DNA from 3 places in the Massilia sp. UYP32 genome. Region 1 is predicted to be linked to each of the others. Evidence: predicted binding sites of a transcription regulator. Region 1 holds the regulator's gene; each other region holds the start of a gene.
The links. The regulator sigma-54, encoded in region 1, starts transcription at its own class of promoters, with help from an activator protein. The targets are predictions, from matches to a motif close to TGGCANGNAANCTGCTTT.

Region 2: a site for sigma-54 is predicted at 1,639-1,656, ahead of ABIB42_RS22770 (DUF2126 domain-containing protein). Genes of this name have one in related genera too.
Region 3: a site for sigma-54 is predicted at 1,687-1,704, ahead of ABIB42_RS10565 (ANTAR domain-containing response regulator). Genes of this name have one in related genera too.

What each region holds. Positions count from the first base shown of each region.
Region 1 is NZ_JBNDIK010000026.1:89,685-93,856, forward strand. It holds gene lptA (lipopolysaccharide transport periplasmic protein LptA) at 1-363, shown strand, start outside; gene lptB (LPS export ABC transporter ATP-binding protein) at 375-1,127, shown strand; gene ABIB42_RS20185 (RNA polymerase factor sigma-54) at 1,139-2,614, shown strand; gene hpf (ribosome hibernation-promoting factor, HPF/YfiA family) at 2,690-3,049, shown strand; gene ABIB42_RS20195 (enoyl-CoA hydratase/isomerase family protein) at 3,173-4,172, shown strand, end outside.
Region 2 is NZ_JBNDIK010000033.1:1,593-5,764, reverse strand. It holds gene ABIB42_RS22770 (DUF2126 domain-containing protein) at 1-1,567, opposite strand, end outside; gene ABIB42_RS22765 (circularly permuted type 2 ATP-grasp protein) at 1,731-3,143, shown strand; gene ABIB42_RS22760 (alpha-E domain-containing protein) at 3,145-4,170, shown strand.
Region 3 is NZ_JBNDIK010000011.1:93,977-98,148, reverse strand. It holds gene ABIB42_RS10570 (S9 family peptidase) at 1-1,050, opposite strand, end outside; gene ABIB42_RS10565 (ANTAR domain-containing response regulator) at 1,715-2,359, shown strand; gene ABIB42_RS10560 (CmpA/NrtA family ABC transporter substrate-binding protein) at 2,395-3,564, shown strand; gene ABIB42_RS10555 (MFS transporter) at 3,823-4,172, shown strand, end outside.

The sequences.
Region 1 (4,172 bases):
CGCGCCCTGGTCAAGGAAAGCCCGGAAGGCTATATGAGCGTGACCCTCACCGCTGCCGGCGGCAAGGTCGCCACTTTCCGCCAGAAGCGTGACGGCGGTCCCGACCTGTGGGTCGACGGCCAGGCCGAGCGCATCGAGTACGACGAGCGGTCGGAACTGGTGCGCCTGTATTCCAACGCCGTCGTGCGCGAACTCGAAGGCGCGCGCATGACCAACCAGATCACCGGCCCCTTCATTTCCTACGACAACCGCAAGGAAGTGGCCACGGTGCGCAACGACGAAAGCGGCAAGAGCGTCGCCGGCGGCGGCCGCGGCACCCTGATCCTGGCGCCCAAGCGCGCACCCGCCGGAGGCGCCCAATGACGGCGATTCCGATGGAGCTGGGCGATCGCAGCACACTGGTCGTCAAGGGCCTGCAGAAGAGCTATGGCAAGCGCCTGGTGGTGCGCGACGTGTCGCTGCAGGTCGAATGCGGCGAAGTGGTCGGCTTGCTGGGCCCGAACGGCGCCGGCAAGACGACGTCGTTCTACATGATCGTCGGCCTGGTGCCGTCGGACGCCGGCTCGATCGACATCAACGGCACCGACATCACCAGCCTGCCGATCCACCGCCGCGCCGTACTGGGCCTGTCTTACCTGCCGCAAGAGGCTTCGGTGTTCCGCAAGCTGACGGTGGAAGAGAACATCCGCGCCGTGCTCGAGCTGCAGAAAGACAACGGCAAGCCGCTGTCGAAAGACCAGATCAACGAGCGCCTCGACACCCTGCTGGCCGACCTGCAGATCGAGAAGCTGCGCGAGAATCCGGCGCTGTCGCTGTCGGGCGGCGAGCGCCGCCGCGTGGAAATCGCGCGCGCGCTGGCGACCAATCCGCGCTTCGTGCTGCTCGACGAACCGTTCGCCGGCGTCGACCCGATCGCCGTGATCGAGATCCAGCGCATCGTGCGCTTCCTGAAGGAGCGCCGGATCGGTGTTTTGATCACCGACCACAACGTGCGCGAGACGCTCGGCATCTGCGACCGCGCCTACATCATCAACCAGGGCGCGGTGCTTGCCTCCGGCCGTCCTGACGACATCATCGCCGACGAGTCGGTGCGCCGCGTGTACCTGGGTGAACACTTCCGCATGTGAGCGACGCCTAGATGAAACAGTCCCTGCAACTTCGCACTTCGCAGCACCTCGCGCTTACGCCGCAACTGCAGCAGTCGATCCGGTTGCTGCAACTGTCGACGCTCGAGCTGCACCAGGAGATCGAGCAGATACTGGGCGATAACCCCTTGCTCGAGCGGCTCGACGATCCGCTCGACCGATCGGTGCGCCTGCTGGCCGATGGCGCCATCAACAATGCGCCCGCCAATGGCGAAGCGCCGCCGGCGCCCGGCCAGCAGGCCGAGGGCGAGGGTGCGCCGGCGCAGGAGGGCGAGGGTTTCGAGGGCGGCGCCGACAACGAACGCGTCGATGCCGACTGGAGCGACGGCGGCGCGCCATCGTCCGGCGGCGGCGAGGACGAGGACGGCCGCCCGCAACTGGAGGCCTGCGCCATCACGCTGCGCGAACACCTGATGGAACAGGTGCGCGAAGCCATCCTGTCGGCGCGCGACCGTGCGCTGGCCGAGCTGGTGATCGATGCGCTGGACGACAACGGCTACCTGGAAGAGCCGCTCGACGAGATCCACGCCAGGCTGCCCGAAGAACTCGAGATCGAGATCGACGAATTACGGTGTGCGCTGGCGCTGGTGCAGAGCATGGACCCGGTGGGCGTCGGCGCGCGCAGCGCGGCCGAGTGCCTGGCGCTGCAGATCCGGCGCATGCCGGGCGTGCCGCTGGTGACGCGGCGCATGGCGCTGACCATCGTCGAGGGTTACCTGAGCTGGTTCGCCCAGCGCGAATACAGCAAGCTGAAAAAAGCGCTCGACTGCGACGACGAAGACTTGCGCGAGGTGCAGGCCGTGGTGCGCCAATGCAATCCGCATCCGGGCGCGGCGTTCGCCTCGAACGTGTCGGACTACGTGGTGCCGGACGTGATCGTGCGCCGTTCCAAGAGCGGCTGGGCGGTCACCCTGAACCCGGACGTGATGCCGCGCCTGCGCGTGAACAGCCTGTACGCCAGCCTGCTCAAGCAGGGCAAGAGCGAAGCGCAGATGGGCGCGCAGCTGCAGGAAGCGAAGTGGCTCATCAAGAATATGCGCCAGCGATTCGACACCATCCTGCGCGTGGCGGAGGCGATCGTCGAGCGCCAGCGCAACTTTTTCTCCCATGGCGCGGTTGCCATGCGGCCCCTTGTTTTACGTGAGATAGCTGATACACTAGGCCTACACGAGAGCACAATTTCTCGTGTCACAACGCAGAAATACATGCTGACCCCGCACGGCATGTTTGAGTTGAAGTATTTCTTCGGCAGCCACGTTGCCACCGAGGCGGGAGGCGAAGCATCCTCGACGGCAATCCGTGCGCTCATCGCACAATTGACAGGAGCAGAAGACCCTAGGAACCCATTGTCCGACAGCAAGATCGCGGAGATGCTCGGGGAACAAGGCATGGTCATCGCGCGCCGGACGGTTGCAAAATACCGTGAAGCCCTCAAGATACCCCCTGTAAGCCTCCGCAAGTCCTTGTAACTGCGCCGTCCACACCCGTCGTGCCTTGTCGCGTTGGTGTGGTCCACACGGTGCAACCTTTTCAAAGGAGTGTGTATGAACCTCACAATCAGTGGCCATCATCTCGAAGTAACCCCCGCCATCCGTGAATACGTTCAGAATAAGCTCGAGCGCATCATTCGCCATTTCGACCAGGTGATCGACACCCACGTCTTCCTGGCCGTCGACAACCTCACTGAAAAAGAAAAAAGGCAGAAAGCAGAGATCAACGTCCAGGTGTCGGGCAAGACCCTGCACGTGGCAAGTGTCGCGCAAGACCTGTACGCCGCGATCGATACGCTGATGGATAAGCTGGACAGACAGATTCTGAAACACAAGCAAATGCTGAAGGACCATAGCCGTACCTCGATCAAACGCCTGCCGGAAAACGGCGGCGAAGACGCTGCTGTCGCCTGATCAGGCGCAGGGCTCACACTAGCTAAGGGCGTCTGAGGGGACGCCCTTTTTGCATCCAGCTCCCCGATATGACGCGTTTCGTGTGTTCGGTAAAATGCATGTCTCTCCATTACGGATTACGCCATGACCGACCACGTCCTGACCCGCGTCGCCAACCGCACCGGCATCATCACCCTGGACCGCCCGAAGGCGCTCAATTCGCTGTCGCTCGAGATGGTGCGCGCGCTCACCACTGTGCTGCGCGCCTGGCGGCATGACGGGCAGGTCGACGCGGTCGTACTGACCAGCAGCAGCGAGAAGGCCTTGTGCGCGGGCGGCGACATCCGCTTCTTCCATGAGGTCGGCCATGCGACGCCGATGGGCGGCAGCGCGCTGCTCGAGGATTTCTTCACCGAAGAATACGCGCTGAACCACCTGATCCATTTCTACCCGAAGCCCTACATCGCCATCATGGATGGCGTCGTGATGGGCGGCGGCATGGGCATCGCCCAGGGCGGCCCGGACTGCGGCCTGCGCATCGTGACCGAGCGCACGAAGATGGCCATGCCCGAGGTGAACATCGGCCTGTTCCCGGACGTCGGCGGCAGCCACTTCCTGTCGCATGCGCCCGGACAGCTGGGCAACTACCTGGGCCTGACCGGGCTGACGATCGGCGCCGCCGACGCGCTCCATATCGGTCTGGCCGATGTCTTCGTGCCGGGCGCCGAACTGCGGGCCCTGCATGCCCTGATCGCGTCCACACCCGGCGCCGACCTGCCGGCGGCGATCCGCGCTTTCGCGGCGCCGTTCGCGCAGAAGGCGGGCAATGGCGAACTGCAGGCCCAGCGCCAGCTGATCGATGCGCATTTCGGCGCCGCGTCGGTCGCCGCGATCATGGCTTCGCTCGAAGGCGACGAGACGCCGTTCGCGCAGCGCGCCCTGGCGGCGATGCGCCAGCGCTCGCCCCTATTGATGTGCGTGACCCACGAACTGCTGGCGCGCGGCGCGCAGCTGTCCGTGGCCGACTGCCTGCGCATGGAACGTTCGCTGGTGCGTCACAACTTCGCGCATGGCGAAGTGCTGGAAGGCGTGCGCGCGCTCGTCATCGACAAGGACAATGCGCCGCGCTGGAATCCGCCTTCGC
Region 2 (4,172 bases), on a different contig from region 1:
GGTGTTCGCGCCGCAGCGGCCAGGCCGAGGTGCGCCAGCCGGCGCCGTCGGCGGCCTGCAGCGGCAGCACGTAGCCGGCCACCTGGCCCAGGCCGCGTTCGAGCAGGCGCGCCAGCCGGCGCCGTTCCTCCGGCGCGTCCAGGTCTGCCCGCAGGGGATCGAGGTTGGGCGGCAGCGCCTGCTCGCGTTGGGCCTGCAGCAGCACGTCCTCATAGGCGGGGATGGCGCTGCCGGCGGGCAGGCCGAGCGCATCGACCAGCGCGGCGGCGAAGCGGCGGGCGTCTCCGGCGTCATAGCCGTCGTCGACGTGTTCGCTAGAAAACAGGCCGGGGTCGCGCCACAGCGGCTCGCCGTCGACGCGCCAGAAGATGTTCAGCGCCCAGCGCGGCAGCGGTTCGCCCGGATACCATTTGCCCTGGCCGTAGTGCAGCAGGCCGCCGGGCGCGAAATGATTCTTGAGCCGCTGCGCCAGCGTGCCGGCCAGCGCGCGTTTGCGCTCGCCATGGGCCTGGGTATTCCACTCCGGCGCGTCCATGTCGTCGATCGAGACGAAGGTGGGCTCGCCGCCCTGGGTCAGGCGCACGTCCTGGGCCAGCAGGTCGGCGTCGACCTGCCGGCCCAGGCGGTCGATGGCCTCCCAGTCGGCGTCCGAATACGGCTTGGTCACGCGCGGGTCTTCATGGATGCGGGTGATCGTCATCTCGTGGATGAAGGTGACCTCGGCCTTGTCGCTGAAGCCCGTCACCGGCGCCGCCGACGAGGGCAGCGCCGTGCAGGCGAGCGGAATATGGCCTTCGCCGGCCAGCATGCCCGAGGTCGGGTCGAGCCCGATCCAGCCGGCGCCGGGGATGTACACCTCGGTCCAGGCGTGCAGGTCGGTGAAGTCTTCGAGCGCGCCGCTCGGACCGTCGAGCGCCTCCTGGTCGGCGCGCAGCTGGATCAGGTAGCCGGAAACGAAACGCGCCGCCAGTCCCATCGTGCGCAGGATCTGCACCAGCAGCCAGCCACTGTCGCGGCAGGAGCCGGAACGCTTCTCGAGCGTGTCTTCGGGCGTCTGCACGCCCGGTTCCATGCGCAGCAGATAGGCGATGTCGCGCTGCAGGCGCTGGTTGATCGCCACCAGGAAGTCGGTGGTGTTCATCGGCTGCGCCAGCAGCTCGCGCCGCGCCGCTTCTACCCATGCCAGCAGCAGCGGGCCGGCCGGCTCGGGCTGCGCGTAGGCGCTCAGTTCCCCCTGCAACTGCTCGGGATAGACAAAGGGAAAATGCTCCGCATATTGTTCGATGAAGAAATCGAAGGGATTGATGACGGTCATGTCGGCGACCAGGTCGACCGTGAACTCGAGCGTATCCGTTTTTTCCGGGAACACGAAACGGCCGATGTAATTCCCGTAGGGGTCTTGCTGCCAGTTGATGAAATGCTCCTGCGGCAGCACCGACAGCGAATACGACAGGATCGGCGTGCGCGCATGCGGCGCCGGACGCAGGCGCACCTCATGCGGCGAGAGGGCGACTTGCCGGTCGTAGCGGTAACTGGTCTTGTGGTGCAGCGCGATACGGATAGCCATGCGGGAGTGCCTTTATAGGGGTGGTCACGAACGATACCAGCACATCGATATATACCTGTTTCAACTGTGCACAAGCATGATTCATACCCGCAATATAATTCTCTCGTGCGGCGTCGCCGAGCTGGCACGTTTCTTGATTGCACCTATGCCACTGGAGGATCCGATGCCGAACTTTTACGATGAAATGTATTCCTCTGCGGCAATTGCAAGGCCTCACTACGACGCGTTTGCGCGGTGGCTTGCCTTGCAGTCGCCGCAACTGATCGCGCAAAAACGTGCCGAAGCCGAGCTGACCTTCCAGCGGGTGGGGATCACCTTTGCCGTCTACGGCGACAACGCCGGCAAGGAGCGCTTGATCCCGTTCGACATCATTCCGCGCGTGATCGACGCCGCCGAATGGGCCCGGCTGCAGGCCGGCCTGGTGCAGCGGGTGACCGCGCTGAACCGTTTCCTGCACGATGTCTACCATGACCAGGATATCCTGAAGGCGGGCGTCATCCCTTCCGAACAGATCCTGAACAATGCGCAGTACCGGCCCGCGATGCAGGGCGTCAAGGTGCCTTCGAACATCTATGCCCATATCGCCGGCGTCGACATCGTGCGCGCGGGCGAGGGCGAGTTCTACGTCCTGGAAGACAATCTGCGGGTGCCTTCCGGCGTGTCCTACATGCTGGAAAACCGCAAGATGATGATGCGGCTGTTTCCCGCCCTGTTCGCGAGCAACCGCGTGGCGCCGGTCGAGCACTATCCCGACCTGCTGCTCGACAACCTGCGCACCGTGGCGCCGGACGGACCGCTTGACCCGACCGTGGTCGTGCTCACGCCGGGCATGCACAACTCGGCCTATTTCGAACACGCATTCCTGGCCCAGCAGATGGGCGTGGCGCTGGTGCAGGGGCAAGACCTGTATGTCAGCGACGACACCGTCTACATGCGCACCACGCGCGGGCCGAAGCAGGTCGACGTCATCTATCGCCGCATCGACGACGACTACCTCGATCCACGCGCCTTCCGCCCCGAGTCCACGCTGGGCGTGCCGGGCCTGCTCGACGCGGTGCGCGCGGGGCGGGTGGGCCTGGCCAACGCCATCGGCACCGGGGTGGCCGACGACAAGTCGATCTATCCCTACGTGCCGGACATGATCGAATTCTACCTGGGCGAAAAGCCGATCCTGAACAACGTGCCGACCTACCAGTGCCGGAAAAAGGAAGACCTGGCCTACACCCTGTCTCGGCTGCCCGAGCTGGTGGTGAAGGAAGTGCACGGCGCCGGCGGCTATGGCATGCTGGTCGGCCCGGCCTCGACCCACGCCGAGATCGAGGCCTTCCGCGCGCGCTTGATCGCCAACCCGGACGGCTATATCGCCCAGCCCACGCTGGCCTTGTCGGCCTGCCCGACCTATGTCGAATCGGGCATCGCGCCGCGCCATATCGACCTGCGTCCCTTCGTCCTGTCGGGCAAGACCGTGTCGATGGTGCCGGGCGGCCTGACCCGGGTGGCGCTGCAGGAAGGTTCGCTGGTGGTCAATTCGTCGCAGGGCGGCGGCACCAAGGATACCTGGATACTGGAGAACTAAGATGTTGAGCCGCACCGCAGACCACTTGTTCTGGATGGCCCGCTACACCGAGCGCGCCGAAAACACGGCCCGCATGCTCGATGTCCGGGTCCAGTATTCGCTGATGCCGCAGTCGGCGCAGGCCGAGCAGCAGGGCTGGCGCAGCATGCTGGGCGTGTCCGAGCTGGAATCGCAGTTCGAGGCCAAATACCCGGCGCTCACGCAGAAGGACGTGATCGACTTCATGGTGCGCGATCCGGACAACCTGTCCTCGATCACCAGCTGCCTGCGCGCATCGCGCGAGAATGCGCGCGCCGTGCGCGGCGCCCTGACCACCGAGGTATGGGAAACCGAGAACACGACCTGGCTGATGCTGCAGAAGCATCTCAAGAACCGCACCTTCGAGCACGATCCCGGCCAGTTCCTGGAATGGGTCAAGTACCGCTCGCACCTGTCGCGCGGCGTCACGCTGGGCACCATGCTGCAGGACGAGGCGTTCAACTTCATCCGCCTCGGCACCTTCCTGGAACGGGCCGACAATACGGCGCGCATCCTCGACGTCAAGTTCAGGTTCGGGGCGCATGATGCGGTCCAGGCCGGGACGCAGGCGGAGTTCTACCAGCTTGCGGCGCTGCTGCGCTCGGTGTCCGCCTTCGAGACCTACCGCAAGGTCTACCGCGACGCCATCACGTCGACACGGGTGGCCGAACTATTGATACTGCAAGAGAAAATGCCGCGCTCGCTGGCGGCGTGCATGGCCGCGGTGGTGGCCAACCTGAAGGATGTGCGCAATGCGCAGTCGCACGATACCGAACGCCTGGCCGTCGAGCTGTACGCCATGCTGCAATCGTCCCCGATCAGCGCCATCCTCGAAGAAGGCCTGCACGCCTTCCTGACCCGCTTCCTGGCGTCGGTCGACGCGCTGGGCAACGGCATCAGCCGCGACTTCCTGATCCCGATCGAGCCGGCCCCGCCGGACGAAGGACAAACCCAGTCGCAGACGCAGACCCTGGGCGGAATGACGCAAACCCAGACCCAGACCGCGTAAGC
Region 3 (4,172 bases), on a different contig from region 1:
GACGGCGACGTTGGCGCCGTTCGCGCTCCAGTCGATCGCGTTGCGGCCGCCCGAGACGACCACCGGACGGTTGCCCTTGAGCGGGTCCTTCCTGGCGGCGGCGCGCAGCTCGGCCAGCGGGTCGACGTTGACGCCCGGGAGCGCGTCGAAGGCGATGTCCTGCACCTTGTTGGTGCGCAGGTCGACCAGCTTCAGTGCATGCGGCACCGGCATATTGCGGCCGACGCGGGTGCGCACGTCTTCGGTTTCCTCGTAGCCCGACTCGTTCACGTAGCGCGGCATCTTGCCGGCGCGGCCCTTGTCGGCGCTTTTGGCGGCGGTGACCACCAGCAGCCAGCGGCCGTCGGGCGAGAGCGAGCTGCCTTCGATGGTGACCTTGTCGCCCAGGTAGACCGGGCTTGGCGCCATCGAGGCGTCGGCGCGGCGCAGTTCGTCGGCGCGCGCGCGCAGGGCGTCGCGGTCATCCTTCTGGCGCTTGAGGTGCTCGATCAGGCGCAGTTCGGTCGAACGGTAGGGATCGTCCTCGGGCGCGTTCGGGTCCTTGGCGGCGCGCGGCAGGGCGGCGGGGCCGGTGACACGGCTACCGCGGTCCCACACATACCAGTCGTTGCCGATGCGGTACTGGACCGCGCGTTCGTCCGCCGTGTACTGGGCGGCGGTGATGCGGCTGGCGCCGCGCGTGACCTGGACCAGCTGGCCCGACTTGAGGTCTCGCTCGAACAGGTCGTTGTTGCGCAGGACCAGCATGCGGCTGTTGTTGCGGTTGTAGACCACGTCGGCGCTGTCGATCTTCGGCAGTTCGGCATCGGCTACCAGCCGGGCCTTGCCGGCCGCGACCTGGAACACGTCGCGCACGGGCGAGCCGGTGCGCTTCTGCTTGTAGTACACCTGCTTGCCGTCCCAGCTGAACCAGGCGTCTTCCACCGGGGTGCCGATCCAGTCTGGATGGCTCATGGCCTGGTCGAGGGTGATGGGGGTGGATGCCGCCGCCGGCAGCGCGATCAGTGCGGCGAAAGAGGCCGCAAACAGGGTAAGTGCAGGTGTTCGCATGTGGAGTCTGATGAGTGAGAAATGGCTTGGTTGCCAAAGATGCTTGCCAGAAATGCGCATGCATTCTAGCGCAGGCACTCACCGCGACCGCGAAATATGACAGGTTTTTTTTGCTGTAAAGACAAGCGCCGGCGGTACGTCAGTACGGCCGGCGCGAGAGGCGGAGCGGGTATTGCGACGATGGTGCGCCGCAATCGCACATGAATTACATGGCCTTGAACGGACCCTTTGGCGGACGCGGCAGGAACATGGAAACGCGGGCTGCCACGGCCACGACGGCCAGGGCGATGGTGATATATTCGAGCGGGTGCATGATCAACCCCGCACTGCCGGAGCGTAGCCGCCGTGGGCGACGTAGAGTTCTTGCGAGAAGCTGCGGATGGCCGAGATGGCTGCCGCGAAGAAGCTGGTGCGTTGGATGGCTGCAGTCATGATAGTTCCCCTAAGATAAATACTTCGATGTTGCGTTGCAGTATAGGGGCGTCTCCGTCATAAACAAACTTTAGATTTGTGATTCCAGCGATGCGTCTGATGAATGGTTGCAAAGTTGCTCTCATGCAAGATATTCGTCATGCGAATATCTCGGCCAAGGGGTTTTGCATAAGAAGGGCATGGGCAATCGTCGATGCTCGCGCCTGGTGCGAATCTTGCATATCGTAAGCACATGAAATCGCGAGACAGTGCTTCACCACACCTGCGGATCGTCGTCGTGCTTTCCGCAACAGCACCCGGCATCGACCCGGATGCCGCCCAGGCCGCGCAGGCCCGGCGCAGCACGGCGCTGCGCATCGGCCTGCTCGAATCGGGCTACGACCTGATCGCCTCGCTCCCGGCCGACGTCTTCCTGCCCGAGCGCATCGCCCAGCTGCAGCCCGACCTGATCATCGCCGACAGCGAGTCCGACGCGCGCGACGTGCTCGAGCACATCGTGATCGCCACCCGCGACGCGCGGCGGCCGATCGTCCTGTTCACCGAAGACGATGCGCCGGCCAGCATGGACGCGGCGATGGACGCCGGCGTCTCGGCCTATATCGTGGCCGGCCTGCAGGCCGAACGCGTCAAGCCGGTGCTGGACGTGGCGCTGGCGCGCTTCCGGCGCGAGCAGAAGCTGCTCGACGAGCTGAGCGACACGCGCCAGAAGCTGGCGGAGCGCAAGACCGTCGATCGCGCCAAGGGCCTGCTCATGAACCGCTACAGCCTGACCGAGGAGCAGGCCTACCAGCGCCTGCGCACCCTGGCGATGAACAAGAACCTGAAGCTGGCCGAAGTCGCGCAGCGCCTGATCGACGTGGAAGACCTGCTGGGCTAGGCCACGCTTTACTATATACAAGGACAAGGAGACGTATGACATTGGCAGGCAAAGGCGCCTGGATCGCCGGCACCGACCGGCCCGAGATCGAGACCGTCCGCATCGGTTTCATGCCGCTGGCCGATTGCGCGCCGCTGGTGATGGCGTCGGTGCTCGGCTTCGACGAGCAGTATGGCGTGCGCTTCGAGCTCACCCGCGAGCTGTCGTGGACCGCCATGCGCGACCGCCTGATCGGCCAGCAGCTCGACGCGGCCCATGCGCTGTACGGGATGGTGTATGGCATCCAGAACGGCATCGGCACCCAGCAGTGCGATATGGCGGTGTTGATGAACCTGCACCAGAACGGCCAGAACATCACGCTGTCGCGCGCGCTCGCCAACGCCGCCCGCGATCCCGGCCTGCTGCGGCGCGAGGTGGACGAGAAAGGGCGCAAGCTGACCCTGGCCCACACCTTCCCGACCGGGAACCACGCGATGTTCCTGTATTACTGGCTGGCCGCGCATGGCATCGATCCGCTCACCGACTGCCAGGCGGTGACGGTGCCGCCCGGGCAGATGGCGGCCAGCCTGGCGGCCGGGCATATGGATGGTTTCTGCGCGGGCGAGCCGTGGGGCCAGCGCGCGCAGCGCGACGGCGCCGGGGTGCAGGCCGCGTCCAGCGAACAGATATGGCCGAACCATCCGGGCAAGGCGCTCGGCACGCGCGCCGCCTTCGCGGCCAGCCACCCGAACACCTGCCGCGCCATGATTGCCGCGCTGTTGGAAGCGGCGCGCTGGCTCGACGCCTCGCGCACCAACCGCGAAGCCGCGGCCGAGGTGCTGGCCAGTCCCGCCTATGTCAACGCCAGCCGCGAGACGCTGCAGTTCTGCCTGGCCGGCAGCCACATCGACGAGCACCGGGGAGGCGGCGGCTGGCGCGGTCACAACGGCCTGCGCTTCCACGCCGACGGCGAGGCCAACTTCCCGTGGCTGTCGGACGGCATGTGGTTCATGACCCAGCACCGGCGCTGGGGCCTGCTGCGCGAAGCGCCTCCTTATCTGGCGCTGGCGGCCCAGGTCAACCGCATCGACCTGTATCGCGAAGCGGCCGAACGCACCGGCACGATGCTGCCCGCCTCTCCGATGCGCAGCTCGACCTTGCTCGGCGGACGGGTATGGGATGGCGGCGACCCGCAGGCCTGGGCCCGCGCACCAGCGCGATCTTGAACGCGGTGCATGCGGGCGCATCATCATGGTGAGCGATGCACCGCAATGCAGCATCCGGATGCGGTCCGTTGAGGTACGCCCCCTGAAGCCGCGGTGGCACGCCTCTTGCTCATACCTCTGACAGGATCAATGGCGATTCTCTTCACGATTTTCACTTAGCGCCGGCCCAACGCGGGGACGGCAACAGGACAACGGCGTCCGCAGCTACTGCCCATGGCAGCAAGCGCGGACGCCTTTTCGTTTTTCAAAGGAAGAACAATGGCCAGCAAAGCGGACAGCATCAAGCTCTTTTCCTTCCAGGGCGCGCCCATGCGCGCCTTCCACCTGACCTGGGTCGCCTTCTTCATCTGCTTCTTCGCCTGGTTCGCCTGCGCGCCGCTGATGCCGGTCATCAAGGGCGAATTCGGGCTCTCGATGGAGCAGATCGCCAACATCAATATCGCGGCGGTCGCGATCACCATCTTCGTGCGTCTGCTGGTCGGCCCGCTGTGCGACCGCTACGGCCCGCGCAAGACGTACACGGGTTTGCTCCTCCTGGGCGCGATTCCCGTGCTGGGCGTGGCGCTGGCGCAGAGCTACGAAGCCTTCCTGCTGGCGCGCCTGGGCAT